One region of the Shewanella polaris genome, then DNA from elsewhere that is predicted to be linked to it. Evidence: predicted binding sites of a transcription regulator. Region 1 holds the regulator's gene; the other holds the start of a gene.
The links. Region 1 encodes MetJ, which represses methionine synthesis genes. Its sites were predicted from a motif close to TAGACGTCTAGACGTCTA; they were not measured.
Positions count from the first base shown of each region.

Region 2: metA (homoserine O-acetyltransferase MetA) is a predicted target of MetJ. The motif match lies at 6,229-6,246, and genes of this name have one in related genera.

Region 1 is NZ_CP041036.1:4,096,848-4,109,203, reverse strand. It holds gene FH971_RS17935 (manganese-dependent inorganic pyrophosphatase) at 1-622, opposite strand, end outside; gene FH971_RS17930 (NanQ anomerase/TabA/YiaL family protein) at 1,065-1,526, opposite strand; gene FH971_RS17925 (alpha/beta hydrolase) at 1,632-2,687, shown strand; gene FH971_RS17920 (LON peptidase substrate-binding domain-containing protein) at 2,932-3,510, shown strand; gene FH971_RS17915 (pseudouridine synthase) at 3,626-4,591, shown strand; gene FH971_RS17910 (tetrathionate reductase family octaheme c-type cytochrome) at 4,707-6,101, opposite strand; gene FH971_RS17905 (DUF3373 domain-containing protein) at 6,158-7,870, opposite strand; gene FH971_RS17900 (c-type cytochrome) at 8,015-8,344, opposite strand; gene FH971_RS17895 (sulfite exporter TauE/SafE family protein) at 8,724-9,464, opposite strand; gene metJ (met regulon transcriptional regulator MetJ) at 9,540-9,854, opposite strand; gene metB (cystathionine gamma-synthase) at 10,062-11,225, shown strand; gene FH971_RS17880 (bifunctional aspartate kinase/homoserine dehydrogenase II) at 11,396-12,356, shown strand, end outside.
Region 2 is NZ_CP041036.1:2,975,903-2,988,258, reverse strand. It holds gene FH971_RS13025 (4a-hydroxytetrahydrobiopterin dehydratase) at 1-140, shown strand, start outside; gene tyrR (transcriptional regulator TyrR) at 304-1,842, shown strand; gene FH971_RS13015 (fumarylacetoacetate hydrolase family protein) at 2,079-3,065, shown strand; gene maiA (maleylacetoacetate isomerase) at 3,157-3,807, shown strand; gene FH971_RS13005 (nucleotidyltransferase family protein) at 3,794-4,444, shown strand; gene ompW (outer membrane protein OmpW) at 4,689-5,336, shown strand; gene FH971_RS12995 (SDR family NAD(P)-dependent oxidoreductase) at 5,407-6,144, opposite strand; gene metA (homoserine O-acetyltransferase MetA) at 6,489-7,433, shown strand; gene FH971_RS12985 (tetratricopeptide repeat-containing diguanylate cyclase) at 7,529-9,466, shown strand; gene FH971_RS12980 (thiolase family protein) at 9,778-10,968, shown strand; gene FH971_RS12975 (CoA-acylating methylmalonate-semialdehyde dehydrogenase) at 11,133-12,356, shown strand, end outside.

The DNA.
Region 1 (12,356 bases):
TCATGTTGAAGTCTTTAAAGTCACGCATTACTAGGTCACGCGCAGGCGTGCCTTCAACTGCTGATTTTACTTTAAACATCTCCATACCAAGTGCTTTAAAGTCTTCAATACCAGCAATTTTAGCTAAGGCTTCAACACAGCGAATGTCAGCTGTGGTGCAGGTGGGTGATTTGAAAATAACGGTATCACTTAAAATGGCACACATCATGATACCAGCGATGTTCGCAGGGATTTTTACTTGGTAAAAATCGTACATCATTTTGATGACTGTGTTACTGCAACCTACTGGACGGATCCAACATTCTAGCGGAGTAGAAGTGGTTAAATCGCCTAGTTTATGGTGGTCAACAATGCCCACGATAGTTGCTTGAGCGATATCATCTGGCGCTTGAGTAATTTCTGAATGGTCAACAATATAGACTTCTTCACCCGCGTAACTGGTTTTGTATTCTGGCGCTTCAAAACCAAATTTCTCTAAAATAAATGCGGTTTCTGGTGATAATTCGCCTAAACGGGCCGCTATTGCTGGCTCACCGATTTGGTTTTTTAAATATGCTAATGCTATAGCACCACAAATTGAATCTGAATCAGGGATCTTGTGACCCACTACATACATTGCCATTGAAAGACTCTCCTATAAAGTTGCCCTGATTTTAACAAGGATTGATCTTCATCGCATTAAAAAATACCACTTCAAAGGTTCAACTTACCATATGAGTGTTATCAATGATGATATGTGTCTGTAATTGACAAAAAAAGCCCCGAGCGGAGAGTCTCGGGGCTTTTTCTATTTTACACAGGGTAAGTGTATATTTGTCTTTAGCTTGGGGGCTACAACGCTATTGAATTATCTATTCAGTAGTCTATTGAGTCCATCTTAAACGCTCTATCTTAAGTGCTAATAGCTCTGTATAGGTGTTTATTGTGCTTGAATACCGTGCTCGAATTAACTTTAGTAGGTTTCATTCAAATAGCGATTTTATTGCTCATGAATATTGTTAATGACTTATTGCTAGTGGTTTAGCCTTAGTACTGAATATTTGTCATTGATTAAAATGGCATCGCTATACCCGTACTTTTATCACCACTTTACGAACTTGCTGAGTTTTAGCACTAGTGCCCGGCATATGGATGTCACCAGGAAAAAATAAAGCAAACATGCCCGCTTTTAGAGGAATAAACGCCGCATCATGCCGGTTAGATTCATAGTCGTATTCTGCATAGTCATGCTTGTCAAAATAGGGCTTAGAAGGCGTTTGATTAGCTAAGGGCAGATAGCCAAACTCTTCTTCGCCACTCACCACATATTGCACATCAATATATTGTTGATGCACTTCGAATGGCTCTATTTCTTTAGGTTTAGTCTCATAATCATTAACGATAACGAAAATATCTTTACCTTCAAGTGAGTAACTTCCGACTTCAAGCTGGCTAAAGTCTGTGCTCGCGAGATGGGCTAGAGCTTTGGCTAGTCTCGGGCTCAGTTGAGTGTATAAGTGACGATTTGCAAGAGTATCAACAATCATAAAAATTCCGTAAGATAAAAATCATAAAAGCATGCTAGCGTATTAACCCTAAAGCATACCGTTTTACCAAGATAACAGCATTACAAATATAATAAGGATTGTACATTGCCTGCATTACGTTTACTTGCTGGACCAACAGCTTACGAACAACTCGAAGCGAATGGCTTAGACCAATCATTATTTACGCAAATTTTTGCGGCCTCTGGTGGCCCTAAGTGGCTGGCCATCGCAGGCTTAGATAAGTATTTATTCAGTGAATTTTTTCAGGGACGCGAAGACCCACTCTATACCATGGGTGCATCATCGGGTGCGTGGCGTTTGGCCTGTATGGCGCAACAAGATCCACTCGCGGCTTATGCAAGGTTAGAGCATTTTTATATTCATCAGCGCTACGATAAAAAGCCTTCCCGAGAGCAGGTTAGTGCCCAAGTATTGCAAATTGTGGATGGTATTTTAGGTGAGCAACAAGGTGCGGATATTATTGCTAACCCATTAATTCGTCATCATATGGTGGCTTGTCGTGCTCGCCATTTAAATCGCATTCATGCCAAGTTTGCTTTAATGATGGGCTTGTCGATGGCGGCGATAAGCAATGTGGTAAACCGTAAAAGTTTAGGCTGGCATTTTGAGCGGGTGATATTAAGTCATAAAGACGATGCGTCACCTTTTAGGCGATTGAAAGATTTACCCACTAAACAGGTTAAGTTGACCCAAGACAATATCCGCCATGGTTTATTGGCTAGCGGATCGATCCCGTTATTGCTCGACCCAGTTAATGATCTGCAAGGATCGCCCAAAGGTCAATATTACGATGGGGGAATAACCGATTATCATTTTGATATGCCATTACCTGCAGCAACTGGGCTAAGTTTATATCCGCACTTTTATCCTTATATGAGCCCTGGCTGGTTCGATAAATCCTTGTTGTGGCGTAAAGCGAAAGCCAATTACCACAATGGATTAATTTTAGCGCCGAGTAAGCAATTTATTGCCAGCTTACCCTTTGGTAAAATTCCTGATCGTGAAGACTTTAAGCATTTAGATACCGAAAGCCGGATTGCTTATTGGCAGCAAAGTGTACAACAAAGCCAAGTATTAGCCGACGAATTTGCCAATATTGTCGCTTCTGGCACGATAATGGACCGTATTGAACGTTTATAAATTAGCGTAGTAATTGTATGTTTTTTGCTCTTTTTTGAAATGTAGTCGTATAAAATAAGGTCTATTAAATAGAACCTAGTGTAAACAGGCCCTAGTGTAAACAGTATCTAGTGTAAGCAGTGGTGATGTCGGCAATCTGTGTTATTTACATTTTCTCAAGTTGTTGAATTATTAACCACTGCTACACTTGTTTTATTGATTTGACTTTAGCTCAGTAACTTCACCTTTGGTGTCGGAGGCTGTTATGCGAACAAAAGAAGTGGCATTATTTATTCAAGATGCAGTGCTATTACCGGGTGGACGACTTGAAATTAGTGTCGTGACTCCCAGTGATTTGTGCGTGGTTGCCGATGTGCTAAAAGGTTACTATGAGTTAGCATTTGCCCCTTTAAAAGTGAATAGTGATTTACCTTGTTATATTGCGGCGACTCAATGCAATATCATTGATTTTAATCAGTTAGATAACGGTTGTTTAAGTATTATTATCGAAGGGTCACAACGCCTTAAAATCTTATCGGCGGCAAAAAAACGTAATGGTTGCTGGATAGCTCGCGCACTACCTTGTCCTAATTGGACCCAAGAACCCATAGTGGGTGAGTTTGAAATAATTAGCGCCGCACTGGAGCAATTTTATCAAGTGAATCCTAATTTACTGGAGTTATATTCACAAACTCATTTAGAAGATGCTGCGTGGGTCAGCCAACGTTGGTTAGAGGTTTTACCTATGTATAATCGTGATAAGCTGATTCTAGTTGAACAACCTAACTGTCATAAAACCATGGATTTTGTGTTGCACTTACTTAAATCCTATGTGGATGTGTAGGTTTTTTTATAAAGAATGCTACCTACCGATACACGCTAATGCAGATACATTTATAGGCTAGCCTGATAACATAGTGCTATTGTTTTTTGCATCTCATTTCCTTAATAGCCCTTTTATGCCGAATTTATCAAATCCGCACGATCAATCATTGTCTTCAACTACCGCTATTGCAGCGCAACCATCGTATGTCGTGTTGCCGCGCGTGAGTGAGTTAGCGGGTAAGCAATACCACACGGTACTTGAATTTTTGATAGAGCATTTTAAGCAAATTGATGCCAGTGTTTGGTTGCAACGGATTGAAGCTGGCAAGGTGCATTGGCAAAATGGTGAGTTAATTACTGCAGACAGCATCTATCAAGCCACTGCGCGGGTATATTATTATCGTGAAGTGCTGGCCGAAACGAAAGTACCGTTTGCTGAGCAAGTGTTATATCAAGACAATGACACCATTGTTGTTTATAAACCGCATTTTTTACCTGTAACCCCTGGTGGTAATTATGTTAATGAATGCTTAGTGCATCGATTACGTATCGCAACTCAAATTGATACCGTTGCACCAGCCCATCGGCTCGACAAAGATACTGCTGGGGTAATGTTAATGACATTAAACCCGCAAACTAGGCATGCCTATCATCAGCTTTTTTTAGATGACAAGATCACCAAGGATTATCAGGCTATTGCTACATTAACGCCGCAGTTGTTGGCTCAATTAGCGGATAACACAGTGATACTGCCAGTGCATTGGACGGTTAAAAATCGGATTGTTGCAGCAAATCCCAGCTTTACTATGCAGGTAGTTGAAGGTGAGGCCAATAGCCATTCAGAAATCAGTTTAGTGGCGGTAAAAGACGGCTTTGGTTTGTTTGAGTTAAGCCCGATTACGGGTAAAACTCATCAATTAAGAGTGCATATGCAAAGTTTAGGTATGCCGATTTTACATGACCGATTTTATCCAGTTTTACAGCCTAAAGGGCCGGATAATTTTGATAAGCCATTACAGCTATTGGCTAAACGATTACGTTTTACCGACCCTATTAGTGGTATTTCGCAAGATTTTCAATGCCAGGGGTTAAATTTTTAGTTTGTTATTTATCCCGAATTCAGAACATTTAGTTAATAAAAAACCGCCATCGTAAAAGTTGATGGCGGTTTTTTTGTTTTACGCTAGTCGTTTACACTAGTTGCTTATAGCATTGTTATTTAGCTTTAGTGTGTTTAACACCTTTGCGATTTTTCATTGGATCACCGTCATAACCTAGGGCTTTCCAGTCTAAACGCTCACCTTTATTGTGGCAGTCATTACACTGTAACGCCTTGTCTTTTGGTGACACCATGTGGTTGATACGCCACCACATCTCAGTTTCAACAAAACCATGCTTACCACTGTATTTGAGTCCTTTTTCTACCATGGTTGGGTTAGCTTCCATTCCCAATTTGGCTGCTAAGTCCCAATCAAATTCAGTCCAGTAACCACCTTCACCATAAACTTTAGGTGTTAGTAAGATATTGAGTTCGGTGTCATAGATTTGCTTACCTGTATGCACTTTAAAAGGATAAATCTTAGCTTTAGGGTCGCGAATATCTCCGAGTGGGAAGGCAAGTTTAAGCACTTTAGTCGGGTCCATTTTGTCGCCAGGCATGTAAGCATCGGCGCGGCCATTAAACCAAGTGTATTGTGGTATAACGTCTTTTTCCCAAATAAAGCTACCTTTCTTTTTATTGAAAGTGTGCTTGCCGTATTTATCTGTCGTGTCAGGTAGATCTTGTCCGGCTTGTGACCAATCCCAACGCATTTTTGTTGGTTCAACTTTAGAAAATGTTGGTATGTGACAAGTTTGGCACGCTACTGTTTGTGAGTGTGTATTGAGCGTTTTATTTTTGTGAGGTGCTGCGTCATGGCAGTTTTCACAACCAATATTGTTTTCTCCTCCAGGTGATACGCCCATCGCATTACCAGTAATCTGGTGATTTTCGGTGACATGACACGTTTGGCACTGGAAGTCATTACCGTCTGCGTCCATATGGACATCGGTAGCTTTGTCTGGATAAGACATTGATGAGTCTAAGTCGCCATGTTTAACTGCATCACCACCGCCACCATAAAAGTGGCAAGTACCACAGTTATCACGTACGGGAGTACCCACATTCTGTGCTACGTTGGCTAAGTTGACTGTGGCAAATACTTCGCCCGCAGCAACAGGATCTTTAATGTAAGTTCCTGTTGTGTCGTGGCAGACTAAGCAATCCACTTTGGTCATGTCTTTAAAATCAAATGTAGAATCTTTCCAGCCATAACCTGCATGGCAACTAGTACAACGTGGTTCGTTACCCGCTATTGCAACACAAAAGTTATTGATACTGTTCTTTTTACCGCGCATAACTGTGCGGCCAGGTAATTTTTGCTCTAATTCCCAAGTCCAGTGTGAAGATTTCATAAACTCTTCGGCATGTTCCTTGTGGCATGTTAAGCATTGTGTCGTCACTTCAGGGCCATTAGCAAAAGGCCCTGGCAACGCCTCTTTGTGGTTAAAGGCAGCCTGTGCGCTACTGCTTAATATCAATAATACAGCCAGTGCTGATGATATTTTCATGATAATTATCCTCACCCCTGAGCTTGCACTCAGGGGCACTAAATTAGAAGTTCAAGTTAGAAGTTAACTGTTATTGATGCATTGACGTCATAGGCTGTGTCGATCACTGGTAACATTGAGTATGCAGTACCGGCAATTACATCATCAACTTTCTGTGGTGCACCTACTGGTGAGCCACTTCCGGTATATTCGTAGTCGTAATACAAACCTGCTAACTTGATGAACATCTTAGGATTGATATCAAAGATATAATACGCTTCGGCAACATGACCGCGAGTAGCTAACTTACTGCCAATAGGGTCGTCTTGCGCTTGGGTGAAAGGACTCCAGTATTTTGAACCGTAGTTATATTCCAAGCCGAATTTTCCGTATGGAGCAGGTACTTGTATACCCATATACACGCCGTAACCATTTTTAGTGTCATTATCAACTGTTTCTTTTGGCACCATAATGATTTCAGTAGCAGTGCTATTCAACTCTGCTTCAAATACTGCATCGCTTAACATACCACCGAACAAACCTGCATTACCGCTAGGTTCAGCACGAGTCCAACCAAGTGAAGCAAACATTTTTAAATCGTCATCAGTTTCATAGGCATAACCTAATCCACCTAAGTACATATCACCAATTACACCACTTGGTTGTACACGAGTAACGAAGTTAAAGTTTTCAAACTTTTGCATGTCTTGATACATTGTTGGGGCAAAGATACTCGCGAGTTGAGTAGGGAATGCCATGGTGCCTGTAAAGCCATCATTAACATCTTTAGCACCGAACAAAGTTAATTGTAGGAAGTGGTTACCGTCATTGATGACGTCGATATTAAACCCGCCTAGGTGAGTGTCTTTGGTGATAATGTCACCGAACAATTCGCCATTTCCGTATTGAGATTCAAAGCCTTGACCATAGCAGAAGCGTACCGTTTGGCCTTCAATACCCGTGATATCACCCAAATTGTAACCTAGGGTTAAACCGTCGAAGTTGAAATTGACTAAGTGACCTGATGGTGTGCCGCCTCGTAGCTCATTTTCACGATAATGACTTGGTGGACCATATGTTGAAGGGCGACGTCCGATAGAAAGGTAAGTGCCGCTGCCGTTAATGTCTTTCCAGTTAAAATAGGCACGCTCTACTTTTAACTCATCACCACTGGTGCTGCCACTACTTGTGCCGTCCATTGTGAATGAGTTCCATGAATCAAATACTTTAACTCCAGTAGAGTCTCCCCAGCTCTTAAACATGGTTAAGCGTCCGGCAAAGCTGACGTTGTCCCATACTTTTGCATCAATATTTAGGCGTAATCGAGTGGTGTAAAAAATATCATTATCAATATCTTGTTGAGTTTTTTGACCTAACACCATTGGCATCACGCCCTGTAGCTGGCCGCTTTGAAATGCGGTGGCTAGATCAGGGTTGGCCATCATCATTTGGCCTAATAACGAGGTAGAACTACTCGGGTCACCAAATACACCTGACATGGCTTTTGTAGCGAAGTCAGTAAAATTGACATTCATGGCCGGGTTCCAAGTGACATTTTGGTAATGTAATGAATGTGCTTTGGTTCTAAAATCACCAGTAATGGATATTCTGTCTAACGCAGTGTGACGCTCGGTTTTGTCAACTCGCGAATTTAAATCATCAAGATCTTCGTTAATAGTCGCGAGTTGTTGTTTTAGATCGGCAATCTTTTGTGCATCAGTGTCTGCCGCTAGGCTAGCACCACTCATAAAGAGTGCATTTGCAACGAGTATTGATATGAGAGTTCTCATAGTCTTGCTCCCCCAATTTGCCAAATGAATTAACTCAATCTGGCAAATTTTTGTTGTAAAAATCCCTGAGGCGAAGCCCCAATTTTTTGGATTGTTTATTTGCTTATGTTTTGCTTAGAGCGAAAGGCTCTCAGCTTTTATGATTTAGCCACAAGTTGCTGGCTGATCAGAATCGGCTGCGTGGTCATATAAAAACTGTTGAATGTCTTTCAAGTCTTTTTCTGATAGAGCCTCAAAAACGGCAGGTTTAGCTTTATGTTTATCTCGAGAGAAAAAGCGATCCCATTGACTCATAGTTTTAGCCATCGGAGTAAGTTCTGGGCCTTCACTATCGGCGCTGTGGCAAGCTTTACATTCTTTTTTGTAAAGATGTTTGCCTTTTTTAGGGTTACCACCTTCGGCTGCCATTGCTTGGCTACCTAGTGATAATGCAATAGCGAGTGCGATACCAACTTTAACGTATGTGTTCATCATTTTATCCTCTATAGGGCTTCTTATTAGTGGTGCGTTTGCAATTTATGTTTATTTCTTTGCTGTGAATAATGTTACCTAAAAGTGAGTAGTGTTAATTTGAAGTAGATCATGTTCATGAGAAAAATCTAATTGAAAAAAAGTTAATTGAATCAAATCTAATGGACTTATGTGATGTGGATCTCTTTCGTGACAATATTCAATTTGCTATAGAGATAAAAAATTTCGCAGTGGATTTGGAACAACAATTATGGATAGGGAAAAATAATTTAGTGTATTATTTTGGTGGAAGCCTTTAGGGGAAAATTTTTTTGGGTAAGGTTTAATTACTCATAATGAGAGAATAGTTAGCTCATTATGAGTTACTAGGTTGATTAGTTGATTAGTTGATTAGTGCGCTGGTCGATTTAACCACTAACAAAGTCGCACTGATACTACATAATATTAAGGTCACAATGCGGGTTTTATTTTTATCGACATGGTTAATTAACAATCCAGAGACCAAGTAACCGGTAACAACGGAAGGGAATAACATTAGCGACAACCACAAATGTTTCATCTCAACCAAGCCGACTATGGCTAGAATAGCTAAAGCAATCAGTGAACTGAGTACGAAGAATGCAGACAGTGCAGCTCTAAATTTACTAGGATCTTGGCCTGCAAGTAAAATCGCCATAGGTGGACCACCAATGGCGGCGATGTTGCCAAATATGCCCGAAAATACCCCCGCGATAAATAAACTGATGCGATTGATGGGGGCTGTAATGCGATAAACACTTAATATCACAGCAATAAATACAATAGCGGCAATCACTAAACCTAATATGGCTTGTGGTGCAAACAGTAATAACCCAGCGCCTAAAAATCCGCCGGGGATCCGCCCGAGCAAAGCATATTGTAAACCATTAAATTGCAGGTGGTTGCGTTCTCTAAATAAGGTCATTGCAGAAATGGCAAATCCCATTGCAATAATTGGTACTGGCACTAGTTGAGGGTTAACAATATACAGCAGGGGACTAGCAACAACGGCTAACCCAAAACCAATTAAGCTCTGGGTTAACGCGCCTAAAAAAACGATAATTGATGCCAGTATCAAGGTTGTAGGATCGATAAACGACATCATATGTTCTCTTTTAAAACAAGACTACTTCGTATTAGGGTAGTTTCCAAGTCGATGACGTTGTCACTAACCTGTGGATTATTCCAGCTCTTCCCATTCGATGCCCATATCATCCATTATCTTTTTAGCTTCACTTGGAATGCTGTCCGGTTCATCTTTTGATAAATCACCGTCATAAGGTAATGGTTGACCTGTATATGCATGCAAAAATGCTTCACATAGCAGTTCACTGTTAGTTGCATGACGCAGATTATTGATCTGACGTCTAGTGCGTTCATCTGTTAGTATTTTTAATACTTTTAGCGGTATCGAAACTGTAATCTTTTTTACTTGTTCATTTTTTTTGCCATGTTCGGCATATGGGCTAATATATTCGCCATTCCATTCAGTCATTAACTTACCCTTAACGATAAATACGGTGCGGATTTTAAACCGTTACAAGCTCTAGTCAAATTATTGCGACTATTTAACCTCGATGCAAATAGATTTCTTGATGTTTAGACGTCTACGCGTCTATTTTGTTGACGGATGCAGAACTTTTCGGTAAATTTGGACGTCTAGACATCTACTTGTGTGTTTGTGACATTTTAGGAATCAATTATGACAAAACATAAAAGCGCCACATTGGCCGTTCGCCAAGGTATTGAAACAGACACACAACATGGTGCAATTGTACCGCCTATTTATTTATCGACTAATTATTCATTCGATGGTCATAATAATCCTCGTGAGTTTGATTATAGTCGTTCAGGTAATCCTACTCGGTGTATTTTAGGGGAGGCGCTCGCCAAACTTGAACAAGGTGCTACTGGTGTGGTGACCTGTACTGGTATGGCGGCGATTACTTTAGTCACCAGCTTACTTGGCCCTGATGATTTATTGGTTGTACCGCACGATTGTTATGGTGGCAGTTATCGTTTATTTACTAATTTGGCGAAAAAAGGCCAATTTAAGTTGTTAGTTGTTGATCAAACAGATAGCCAAGCATTGAGTAAAGCCATTGCCCAGAAACCTAAAATGGTGTGGTTAGAAACCCCCTCAAATCCTTTACTTAGAGTGATTGATATCGAAGCCGTCAGTCATGCTTGCCATGACGTTGGCGCGTTGGTGTCGGTAGATAACACCTTTTTATCACCGATATTACAGCAACCTTTATTATTAGGTGCTGACATAGTGATCCATTCAACCACTAAATACATCAACGGTCACAGCGATGTCGTCGGTGGCGCGGTTGTGGCTAAAGATCCTGAATTAGGTGAATTATTGCATTGGTGGTCAAACACCCTTGGGCTGACGGGGTCTGCGTTTGACAGTTACTTAACACTGCGTGGCCTACGAACGCTTGCTGTGCGAATTCGTGAGCATCAACGTAACGCGCAAAAGATTGTTGAGCTACTCAGCGCTAGTGATGTGGTTACCAAGGTTCACTACCCGGGTTTAAAAGATCATCCAGGTCACGACATTGCGGCAAAACAACAACAAGGCTTTGGCGCTATGTTAAGTTTTGAATTGCAGGGCGGTGAAGCCGAAGTGGTTGCCTTTTTACAGGCATTGTCTTTGTTCAGTATTGCTGAAAGTTTAGGCGGAGTGGAAAGTTTAGTCGCCGTTCCGGCCACTATGACCCATAGAGCAATGGACCCACAAGCAAGGCAAGAGGCTGGTATTAAAGAGACTTTATTGAGACTATCAGTCGGTATTGAAGACGCTGAAGATCTACTTGCCGATCTGAAAGCTGGTTTAGCTGCCGTAGCGGCAATTAAATAAGCTTAATTTGAGTTTATGTTAGCTGTGGTTTGAGTAAAATAACAAAATATGCATTTGTGGCATGATTAAAATGCAAAAAAGAGTTCATTGCACCACTATTTATTGCATAAAGCGTTAATTGCAACAAGAAGCCGTCGCAATAAAAGTCGTAGTTGTTTAAGGAGTCAGTAATGGCGCGAAGTCATTTACATAAGTTTGGTGGTTCTAGTTTAGCGGATGCAGACTGCTATCGCCGTGTTGCACATATTTTGCTTACCCACGGTCAAAGTGATGATCTTGTGGTGGTATCCGCCGCCGGTAAAACGACTAACTTCTTATACAAATTACTGAGCCTTCGTGACAGTGGTCAATTGTGGCAAGAAGAGCTACAAGTACTGATTAGTTATCAGCAGACGTTAATTGAGCAATTACTGTCAAATGAACAAGCACGTGATTTACGTGAACGTTTGTCGACTGATAAATCTCAGTTAGTCAGTTTGTTGTCCTTAGAACAACATAATGATTACCAATTAAACCATGTGGTGAGTTTTGGTGAACGTTGGTCCGCTCGCCTCATGGCTGCATTGTTACGAGAAATGGGCGTAGCAGCCAGTAATGTTGATGCATGTTCTATTTTAGTTGCTGATGAAGGTGCTATTCCTAATATTTTAGTGGCGCAATCGCGTGAGAAAGTGCAAACCTTATTAGCTCGACATCCACAAGAGCGTTTAGTGATAACGGGCTTTATTTGCGCAAATAGTCATGGTGATACTTTATTACTGGGCCGCAATGGTTCAGATTTTAGTGCCACATTAATTGCCAGTTTAGCGGACATTGAACGTGTGACGATTTGGACCGATGTTGAAGGGGTCTTTAATGCCGATCCGAATAAAATCAATGACGCTAAGTTGCTCAAGAGTATGTCTCTAGCAGAAGCCGACCGTTTAGCGCGTTTAGGCTCACCCGTATTACATTCTCGTACATTACAACCATTATTTAATACCCACGTTAGCCTTGCTGTGCGCTCAAGTTATGCCTCGCATACCGATTTTACGCTTATTGCGCCGCAGAGTTCATCGGCCAGTGCTCCTGTTGTGACTAATTTAAACGAAGTGGTATTGATTGGTTTTAAAATGGGCTCTGCTCTTGCAC
Region 2 (12,356 bases), 1.1 Mb from region 1:
TAGCTGAAGCCGAGTTTCATCACCCTGGTATCTTAACTGAGTGGGGCAAAGTTACCGTGACTTGGTGGTCACACTCGATTAAGGGGTTACACAAGAACGATTTCATCATGGCAGCCAAGACCGACCAGTTGCTTGATTAGTCGTTATCACCATCTATTTCAGTACATTACGTAAACGTAATGTACTGAAATAATTGCTCTGTTACAACTCTGCTGTAAACTTCACTTGCCACCGAGGCAATATCCCTCTAACGTTGTGCCAAATTTCCAAAACAAACTTTAATATATAGGGAATCGTTGCATTATGCGTTTGGAAGTCAGTTGTATCGATCGTGTTGGTTTAGCGAAAGACATCCTAGTCGTGCTTGAGAATTATGGCATTAACTTAATTGCTATTGATGCCAGTAATAAAGGTTTCCTATTTTTGCAATTTGCAGAAATCAGTTTCGAAACCTTGCGTGAACTTATGCCACAAATTCGTAAAGTCGAAAGTGTGCATGATGTTCGTACGGTCTCTTTTATGCCTTCAGAGCAAGAGCACTACGCGTTAAAGACATTGCTTAAAACCTTACCAGATTCAGTTTTTTCAATCGATGTGAAAGGACGGGTTCGTATTGCGAATGAGTCTGCATTATTGACGCTCGGCATGGGCGAGCATGAAGTAGTAGGGGAGTCACTGAATCATTGGGTGCAAGCATTTAATTTTGCCCGTTGGATGAGTGAAACGCCTGTATTACCTCAAGCAACTCGTGTGCAAATTAACTCGAACGAGTATTTAGCCGAAATGTTGCCTATTTACTTACCTGATGATAATGATAAGACAATATTAGGTGGGGCTGTTATCTCGCTAAAGTCACCTGCCAGAGTGGGTAAGCAGTTTAATGCGTTGCAAAATCAGACTACTGGTTTTGACAATGTATTAGCCGTTAGCGATAAAATGAAAGATATACTCAAGCAAGCCAAGCGTATGGCGCAACTTGATGCCCCGTTATTGATTACAGGTGAAACCGGTACGGGTAAAGAGTTAATGGCCCGAGCAAGCCATGATGCCAGTATGCGCCGCGAACATCCGTTTATTGCTATTAACTGTGCAGCACTGCCAGATAGCGTCGCCGAAGAAGAATTATTTGGTTTTGTCAGTAATGGCACTGTTGTTAAACGAGGTTTCTTTGAAGAAGCTAAAGGCGGTACGGTGTTTCTTGATGAAATCGCCGAGATGTCTAAAGCCGCGCAAGTTAAATTACTGCGTTTATTACAAGATGGCACCTTTAGGCGCATAGGTGGTGATGAAGAAATTCGCGCCGATGTACGGATTATTTGTTCAACCCAAAAGCATTTAGCAGAACTTTGCCAAACAGGTGAGTTTAGAGAAGATTTATATTATCGTATTCACGTATTGAGTTATCACATACCCTCATTGCGTGAACGACGTGTTGATGTGCTACCGTTAACTGAGATGTTTTTAGAACATTACAGTCAGCAGTTATCGAGCCCTTTAAGACGTATTTCGGCAAGCTGTCGTGATTACCTGTTTACTTATGCGTGGCCGGGTAATGTGCGTCAGTTGAAAAATGCTATTTTTAGAGCGGTATCAATGTGGGATGGTTCAACAGAATTGACCGTTGAACAACTTAAATTACCGTCATATGCCGAAGGCTTTGGTTATTTCGATGAAGAATTCGAAGGTACCCTCGATGAAGCGATGAAAGAATACGAAGCGAGTTTATTACGCCGGTTATACCCTGCATACCCAAGTACGCGACAATTAGCCAAAAAACTTGGGGTATCGCATACCGCTATTGCCAATAAGTTGCGTGACTACAGTATTAGTAAGAAAAAGTAATGTAACGATTTAATGCCAGCTTATTGCTGGCATTTTAGTCACTTAAGCGCTGTAGCTCAGTATTTTAATAACTGTTAAATGAATGTAACGAATATTTTACGAACTATGGTTTATTCCGATAACATGTGATTTGTGCATGCTATAGGTTTTTCAGCCATTATCAGTTATTTGTATGGTCAAAATGAGTCTGCAGTGTGGTTTATCCACTACAACTCACCTCGTATTTAGGAGCAATAATGAAACTTGCAAGTTATCACAACGGACGTCGCGACGGCCAATTAATGTTAGTCAGTAAAGATTTGACCAAGACAGTCGCGGTGCCTGCTATTGCCCATACAATGCAGCAACTATTAGATGCTTGGGATTTGTTATACCCACAACTTAATGAGTTGTATGAAGCATTAAACGACGGACAAATGGACAATGCAGTCGATTTTGATGAAGCACGTTGTTTATCACCTTTACCACGAGCTTACCAATGGGCCGATGGCAGTGCGTATGTCAATCACGTAGAACTCGTTCGTAAGGCCCGTGGTGCTGAAATGCCAGCATCATTTTGGACTGATCCACTCGTGTATCAAGGTGGTTCTGACTGTTTTATCGCCCCTAAAGCGGATATTCAAATGGCCAGTGAAGAATACGGTATCGATTTCGAATCAGAAATCGCTATTGTTACTGATGATGTTGCCATGGGTGTTAACAGCGAGGATGCGACTAAGCACATTAAATTATTGATGCTAGTTAACGACGTATCACTGCGTAACTTAATTCCAGGTGAATTAGGTAAAGGCTTTGGCTTTTTCCAATCCAAGCCATCGAGTGCATTTTCGCCAATTGCGATTACCCCTGATGAGTTAGGTGACAAATGGCAAGACAGCAAAGTACATTTGCCGTTAGTGACTCATTTAAACAGTGAACTATTTGGTCGCCCGAATGCTGGCGTCGACATGACGTTTAACTTTAGCCAGTTAGTAGAGCACGTGGCTAAAACACGTCCATTAGGCGCAGGTGCAATCATTGGTTCAGGTACTATTTCTAACTACGATCGCAGTGCAGGTTCAAGCTGTTTAGCGGAAAAGCGGATGCTTGAGATTATTGCCGACGGCAAAGCATCAACACCTTTTATGCACTTTGGCGACACTGTTCGCATTGAAATGTTTGATGATAATGGCGTGAGCATCTTTGGTTCTATCGATCAAAAAGTGGTTGAATACAAAGCTTAAGATGATGAAGGCGATGTAAATCGAAATAAAAAGGCAATAGCGATAAAGCGTTATTGCCTTTTTTAATGAAAAAAACAACAGGGATATAGACATGAAACTCTATGGCTATTGGCGTTCAAGTGCGGCATATCGCGTGCGTATTGCATTAAATTTAAAGCAGTTAACGGCAGAACATATTTCAGTTCACTTAGTTAATAATGGTGGTGAGCAACACTCTGAAGTTTATCATCAACTCAATCCCTCGGATCTTGTACCGACATTTATCGACAATAACGGGTCTGGTGAGATTAACTTATCGCAATCGTTAGCGATTATGGAATACCTCGACGAAAAACACCCTCAACAACCGTTACTTCCCAGAAATATTGAGCAGCGTGCTATTGTGCGTAGCATGGCTCAAGCCATCGCATGTGAAATTCATCCATTAGATAATCTTCGAGTATTACAATATTTAGTTAACGAAATGGGCGTATCAGAAGCAGATAAAATGCGTTGGTATCATCATTGGATACACCTTGGCTTTGCCGCTTTAGAACAGCAGTTAAGTCAATATTCTGGACGTTTTTGTTTTGGTGATACTCCGTCGCTGGCCGATATTTGTTTAATCCCGCAAGTGTATAATGCCAAACGCTTTAATTTAGAGCTTGCTGCGTATCCTAATATTGTCCGAATTTGGGATGAGTGCAATAAGTTAACAGCATTTGCTGATGCTGCGCCAGAACAACAGTATGACGCGACTTAATCAAACCCTATTAAATCAGCCCCTGTTAAATCAAGTGGCTATTGATCAGTTGCAACAGGGGCAAGCAAAGCTATTGTCCTTGTTGGCGCAGTGGTTGCAACAGGATGAATCTAGATTGACAGCGTTAATGGCGTGTCAGAAAGTAATGCAACAACAGGGGATCTCTGACTGGTTAATTAGCGCAGGTTTTATACGTAATATGATTTGGGATAATTTACACTGCATGGCTTCACAACCCTTAAATGACATTGATGTAATTTACTGGTGCGATAACAATCCATCTTCCGAAAAAGACCAAGCGATACAAGCAATGTTGGTTAAACAGATAGATCTGCCTTGGTCGGTGAAAAATCAAGCTAGAATGCATGTTAGAAATGGTGATAAACCTTATCAATCTTGCGCTCATGCCATGTCATATTGGCCAGAAAAACAAACCGCTATTGGAGTTCAATTAGTCTCAACTGATAAGCTAACATCCTCTGAATTTCAATTACAGGTAATCAGTGTGTTTGGTTTAAACTGTATGTTTGATTTATCGTTAAGCCAAAATCCAAAGCGTGACAAGGCGATTTTTAATCATCGCGTGTATCAAAAGGCGTGGTTAACTCATTACCCCAAACTATCCGTAACAGAATAGTCATCAGCAATTATTCACTTGATCAACCTCACAAAACCCAACTATTAAATACCTCTTTTGTCTCTTTATGCCCTCGTTTTGTGATCTAAATCAAGTGTCTGCAACCTCTTTTGTACCTCTAAAGAGGTATTTGGTTTTCATTGATCTATGTCAATGTTATTAACAGATTACTTCGGTAGGTTGGCGGAAAATGTTGAGGATGCACAGAGTTGCATCTAGTTGTCATTACCATGGAGTGTTAAAAATGAATAATAAAATTAGCCTAAGTTTAGCCGCTGCTACGTTATTAACTGCTGGATTATCTTTTGGTGCTGCGGCACATCAAGCGGGTGATATTATCGTTCGAGCAGGTGTTGCTATGGTGGCACCTAATGAGTCAAGTCCTGTAGTAGCAAACATTGCAGAATTTGGGGTAGATAATGATGTGCAACTAGGGCTAAATTTTGCTTATATGTTAACTGATAATTTTGGGGTTGAATTATTAGCAGCATCGCCTTTTAGCCATGATGTGTCACTAGGTGAATTAGGTAAAATTGCAGACACTAAACAATTACCCCCAACATTGGTGGCACAGTATTACTTTGGCAATTCACAATCTGCTTTCCGTCCTTATATTGGTTTAGGGGTTAACTTTACTAATTTCTATGATAGTGAGTTTACCCAAGATGCTAAAGACCTTGGTTTAGACAATTTAAGTTTGTCGAACTCTTGGGGGATTGCTGCTCAATTAGGTCTTGATTACCAAATTGATAAAAAATGGTTGGTTAATGCTTCTGTATGGTATGCACAAATTTCAACTGATGTGAGCTTTGATATGGGTGGAGATCATGTTGTCGTTGATACCGATATTGACCCTTGGGTGTATATGGTGAGTGTAGGTTATTCTTTCTAGTATTTATTAGCATGTGCAGATTCAAAAGCAGGAACCCTTGGGTTCCTGCTTTTATTGATACGCTAATTCACTATTTTTTACGTGGATTCCAATGACGGGTATTATAAATATATTCAGGTAATAAACGATTAATCCACGCTACAATACGCCAGCGCTTGGTGACATACACTCGGCGTTTACCTTTTTTAAGTGCCGTTAAAATTTGTTCTGCCACTTTATCAATGGGCGATAAAAGCATTTGAGTGTTTAAGTGGACCGCCTTATCAAATAAGCCTAATTGAATATCACTAATGGTTATAGGTAATTTTAAGCGTTGTGCATGCATGCTAAGGCCTTGCAAATAATTTGCAGCAAAAGCTTTAGAGGCATGGTAAGCCACGTTTGGACCACCACGTTGGCCGGCGATAGAATTAATCGCTGCTAATTGGCCGTAACCCTGTTCGCACATCAATTTAAAAATACACTGGCTGGCAGCGGCAAATCCCATGACATTTACATCAATAGTATGTTGGTCAATGGCCCAGGGGAGAGTTGAATCATATTCATTAACGCCGGTGTTGACTATCACTAAATGGGCTCCATCATGCTTGGTCCAAGCCGCATTAAGTTGTGCTATTAGTGTATCGGGTTGGGTAATAGCTAATGGATACACGCTGACTTCACCGGGCAAGCTTTGACTAAACTCGCTAAACGAGTCAGGATCGTTAACAAATAGCACTAGTGAAACCTGCTGTGCAGATAATTGTTTAGCAAGGGTTTGGCTTAGTTGGGAACTTGCACCAATTATCATTGCAGTCGCGATTGACATAGTTAACCTCATCTTAAGTAATGACTCATGATAGAAATATCGCTTGTTGATAACAAGCGAGAAAAAAATTCAACTCAAGACGTGTAGACTTCTAGACATCCTTGTGTATGATGAATTATACAAATGATTGTTGTACTACTACTCGCTGATATAGCGTGCTGACAGTGTTTTGTTTAAATAACCTTAGTAAATATAAGTTAATACTGGTGATCAAGTTGACTGTTTAGCGAATTTAACAGAATGTTGAAACTGTGATGTGGTAAGCATAATGGTTGAGGTTATTAGCCCATTTGGCACGTACTCAATCAAGACGCTGTGTTTAATTAATCTATAAGGTGAGACGTATGCCGGTTCGTATTCCTGATAATCTGCCCGCTGCAGGTATTTTAGAGTCTGAAAATATCTTTGTGATGTCTGAAACCCGTGCGGCTAATCAGGACATTCGTCCAATGCGGGTACTCATCTTGAATTTGATGCCCAACAAAATCGAAACTGAAACCCAATTATTACGTTTATTGGGGAATACGCCATTGCAAGTTGGGGTCGATTTATTACGTATTCATGATAAAGAATCTAAGCATACGTCAGTTGATCACATGAACACTTTTTATCGTGATTTTGAAGACATCAGACATAACAATTACGATGGTTTGATTATTACAGGGGCACCATTAGGGCAAATTGATTTTAAAGATGTGGTTTATTGGGACCATATTCGCGAGATCATTGACTGGTCGCAACAACATGTGACATCGGTTTTATTTCTCTGCTGGGCAGCTCATGCTGGGTTTTATCACCTTTATGATTTAGAACGTAAGTTGTTAGCCAACAAACGGTCTGGCGTATTTAATCATCGCCGAACAAGCGACCCGCATCCTTTATTACGTGGTTTTGATGATGAGTTTTTTGCGCCACATTCTCGTTTTGCGGAAATGGACGTCGAACAAATCCGCCAACATCCTGATTTAGAAGTGTTAGCTGAATCTGACGAGGCTGGCGCCTATATTGTACTTAGCCGTGATAGCCATAATGTGTTTGTGATGGGCCATCCTGAGTACCAAAAAGAAACCTTGAACGAAGAATACGTGCGCGATAAAGGACAAGGACTTAACCCTGACATTCCACAAAATTATTATCGTCAAGATGATCCCAACCAAGACCCTATTGTTCGTTGGCATAGTCATGGCAGTTTATTAGTCAGTAATTGGCTTAATTATTATGTTTACCAGTTAACACCATATGACTTGTCTGACATGAATGCGAAAACGCCATGGGAAAGTAAAAAGTAAATCTGAGTATAGTTTCACCAGCGCTTTAACGTTGACATCGTTTCGATAAAAGCTATTGTTAAATTTAATGGTTTTTATTGTAAGGTCGAGGTTAAATGGTTAAAACGCGGTTGATGTTATTATTGGTGTGTGCAGTGAGTGGGCCTGTAACCTCATTGGGGGCCAGTGACCTCTTTAGTGACGCTGATGCAAATGACACCAATGTTAATGGCACCAATGTAAGTGGTATTACTGGTAGCGCAACATTAACGGATATCAAACGGCAGTTATCCACATTAAGCTCACCACAGCAACGTATTGACTTTTTACAACAACAGCGACCGCAAAGCGCTCAATGGCCAATTGAACAGCAAGGCCAGTTATTGCATTTGTTGGCAATAGAGCAAGAAGTTAACAGTGATCTTGTTGCTGCAGTTGACAGTTATACTCAGGCCATTAAATTACTTACGCCACATCCTCTTAGTGAAGAACTGGTCAAAAGCTATATCGAACGCTCATTCATACTTTACCTTCAAACTAACGACACCCAAGTTTATTGCCCAGATCGTGAAGTGGCGATTACATTAGCCCGTCAGCTTGGAAACGTTGATATCTTGGCCGAAGTGTTAGCGCAAAGCGCGTATTGTTATAATAAACCAAGTGATTTTGGCGAAGGTCTGAAAAGGTTAAATGAAGCATTAGCGTTAGCACAACAACATCAATTAGGACTGAGCCGGCAAGCGATGATATTCAATGCCACCGCGGCTATTTATCGTGACAATGGTTTAAACCGTAAAGCTTATCAATACTTTAAGAAAGCCTATGGTTTTTGGGAGCAAGCCCAAGATAAACAAGACATGTTTAATATGTTGCATAACATGATTGGTGAATCAATTAAATTAGGCTTGTGGGTGGAGAATAAAGACCATTTATTGCAAATGCAGCAACTGGTTGAGCAATCGCCAGAGTTTGCTGATTTTGAGTTTTTTTATCAATTTAATACTGGTATTAGCTGCTGGGCTCAAGGTTTATTCCAAGAAGGTATTGAGCATTTTTTACGAGCACTTGAAGTGCAAGATACAACTCAAGAAAAATACTTTGTCGACGCCACTCATGCATGGTTGGCATTAAGTTATTTTCGTCAACAAGAGCCAGATAAAGCCTTTAAATATGCGGAAAAGTTTTCTCATTCGGCGACTTATCACGGTCATTCAAGTGAATTGAAATTGATGATTGCAGCCATCATTGATTACGCCAATGGTTCCAGTAATCTTGGCATGAATAAGCTGTTAGATACCATCGATTTACAAAAAAAGAACTTTGCCAATATTATCAATAATGATGTGGTTAATTCATCATTAGACCATAACCTTACCGTTGCTGAATTTAATAATCGCCTGCTCGAAAATCAATTGGCAATTAATAAGCTTAATTTGGAGGCCGAAATTGATACTCAAAAAATCACTAACTTATCAATGGTAATCGCAGTGCTCATTGCATTGGTGTTATTGGTTGTGGTGATTTTCTTGTGGCAATCTCGCCGACAATTTAAACGTCGCTCTCAAACTGATTATCTGACGGGTATTGCTAATAGACGTCATACTTTTGAACAGGGTAAAAAGATTTTTAATCAGGCTCAAAAAAATAATCGACCACTCGCCGTGATTATGTTCGACATCGATAATTTTAAAGCTATTAATGACCATTATGGCCATGATATTGGCGATTTAGCCATAAAAGCATGTGGAAGACGTGCACGGAATTGGCTCAAGAAAAACGATATATTAGGTCGCATAGGTGGTGAAGAATTTCTAATTATTTTACCCGATACAGGACAGTTACAAGCCGTTGAAATAGCAGAGCGATTACGAACCAGTATTGAGTCAAACCAGTTTGTTTTTCACAATGTTAAAATTAATTTTACCATCAGTGTGGCTGTTGCTATGTTAACCCCGCAAACTCATGAGCTTGCCGACATTATTAAGCAAGCCGACTTAGGCTTATATCAAGCAAAAGATAAAGGCCGCAATCAAGTAGTGATTATGGACCATTAATCCTCCCCAAATGGCTATTTGGTTTATTGGGCCACTATGGCTACATTCTGCTTAGACTAAAGTTTTATGCTGATTAAATCGCTCAACAGTAATAACGTTACTGATGTGCGGTTGTTTATATATGTCATAAAAACAATGTCTTACATCAAATTTAAAGCTAATATTCTTAAGCTGTAAATCTTCACTGACAATTCCAATTGATTAACATCAGTATTTAGACCATTTTTTACTTGCTTTACGTTCGCGTCAACGTCAGAGTGATATCAATATTGAAAAAGTTAATTTCTAAGTGTATTTAAATTGGAGTAGTTATGAGTACAGAGCAAACAGGTCAAGATATCGTTATTGTTGCCGCGAAGCGTACACCAATGGGTGGGTTTCAAGGTGCATTGTCTGAGGTAGCATCTCCAGTATTAGCGGCTACTGCGATTAAAGGCCTATTAGCCCAAACTGGTGTGAGTGAAAACAGCATTGACGAAGTGTTGATGGGTTGCGTTTTACCCGCAGGTCTTGGTCAAGCCCCAGCTCGTCAAGCATCACTGGGTGCCAATTTACCTTATAGTGTTGGCGCCACTACTATCAATAAAGTCTGTGGCTCTGGCATGAAAACCGTAATGCTAGCTCATGATTTGATTAAAGCGGGTAGTAGTCAAGTTGTGGTTGCGGGTGGTATGGAAAGTATGAGCCAAGCACCATATTTGCTCGACAAAGCGCGCAGTGGAATGCGTATGGGCCATGGTAAAGTGATGGACCACATGTTTTTAGATGGCCTTGAAGATGCTTACACTGGTGGTGCAATGGGTACATTTGCACAAAAAACGGCAGATGACTTTGGCCTAACCCGCGAGCAAATGGATGCTTTTGCATTAAGTTCGCTCGAAAAAGCCAATGCAGCGATTAGCTCTGGCGCATTTAAAGATGAAGTGGTGCCTGTCACCATGAGCACGCGTCGCGGTGACGTGACTGTTGATACCGATGAGCAGCCAGGTAACGCCCGCCCAGAAAAAATCCCGACATTACGCCCAGCATTTACCAAAGACGGCACGATTACAGCAGCCAACTCTAGTTCAATTTCAGACGGCGCTGCAGCGTTAATGTTAATGACACGCGAAAAAGCACAGCAATTGGGCTTAAGCGTATTAGCGACCATTAAAGGTCACACTACTCATTCACAAGAACCGTCAATGTTTACTACCGCACCGGTTGGCGCGATGCAAAAACTGTTCGATAAAGTGCAGTGGAGTAAAGATGATGTCGATTTATATGAAATTAATGAAGCGTTTGCCATGGTCACCATGTTGGCGATTTCTGAACTGAAATTAGATGCCAGTAAAGTCAACGTTAACGGCGGTGCATGTGCAATGGGACACCCAATAGGTTGTTCTGGTGCGCGTTTGTTAGTCACATTGATTTACGCCTTAAAAGCACGTGGCCTTAAGCGTGGCGTAGCATCGTTATGTATTGGTGGTGGCGAAGCTACAGCAATGGCGATAGAAGTGTAAATAGACAATACAAGTTAAGTTCGACAAGACCACCGCACAGGTAGATGTACACGCAGCCACTTTAGTGAGACTGACAAACACAACAAATCGCGTCACCTGTGCAGTAACTCAATACGAGTGGGCTTATTTCACTCATAAGATGTTCAAGGATCGAGGAAAGCAACATGATCACACAAGTTAAGCATTACATTGACGGCGAATTCACACATGGTAATGGTGACCGCAATATTGATGTCACTAACCCTGCTAATAATTCAGTTATCGCCAACATTAACTGTGCTACCACTACCGAAGTCGAATTGGCTATTCACAGTGCTAAGGAAGCGTTTAAGACATGGAAAGAAGTTCCCGTATCTGAACGTGCGCGCGTCATGTTACGTTACCAACATTTGCTAAAAGAACATCACGATGAACTGGCGACCATTTTGGCCCAAGAAACCGGTAAAACCTTTGAAGATGCTAAAGGTGATGTATGGCGCGGTATTGAAGTAGCCGAACATGCCTGTAACGTAGCGTCATTGATGATGGGCGAAACGGTAGAAAACGTTGCCCGTAACATCGACACCTACAGTTACACGCAACCATTAGGTGTGTGTGCGGGTATTACGCCATTCAATTTCCCTGCAATGATCCCGTTATGGATGTTCCCATTATCAATTGCTTGCGGTAATACCTTTATTTTAAAGCCTTCTGAACAAGATCCGATGACGCCGCAACGTTTAGTGGAGTTGTTTGTTGAAGCGGGTGCGCCAAAAGGTGTATTACAACTTATTCATGGCGACAAAACCGCAGTTGATATTTTGCTTAGGGATCCTGCTATTAAAGCGATTTCGTTTGTTGGTTCTGTGGGGGTGGGTCAATACATTTACAAAACGGGCACCGACAACCTAAAACGCGTGCAAGCGTTTGCGGGGGCTAAAAACCATTGCGTGATCATGCCTGATGCGAATAAGCAGCAAGTGATCAATAACATGGTCGGCGCCTCAGTGGGTGCGGCAGGTCAACGTTGTATGGCTATTTCGGTCGCAGTGTTTGTGGGTAAAGCCAAAGAGTGGATCCCTGAGTTAAAAGAGGCGTTAGCTAAAGTGCGCCCAGGTTTGTGGGATGACAAAAACGCTGCTTACGGCCCAGTGATTAGTCCTGCAGCAAAAGAACGGGTACTCAAACTCATTGCCCAAGGTAAAGCTGAAGGTGCTGAGTGTTTATTAGATGGCAGCGATTTTACCTTAGAAGGTTACGAATCGGGTAACTGGGTTGGTCCAACCATGTTTACCAATGTCTCCACCGACATGAGCATATACAAAGAAGAGATCTTTGGCCCTGTATTGTGTTGCATGGAAGCGGACAATTTAGATGATGCTATTGAGCTGGTTAATAACAGTCCTTAC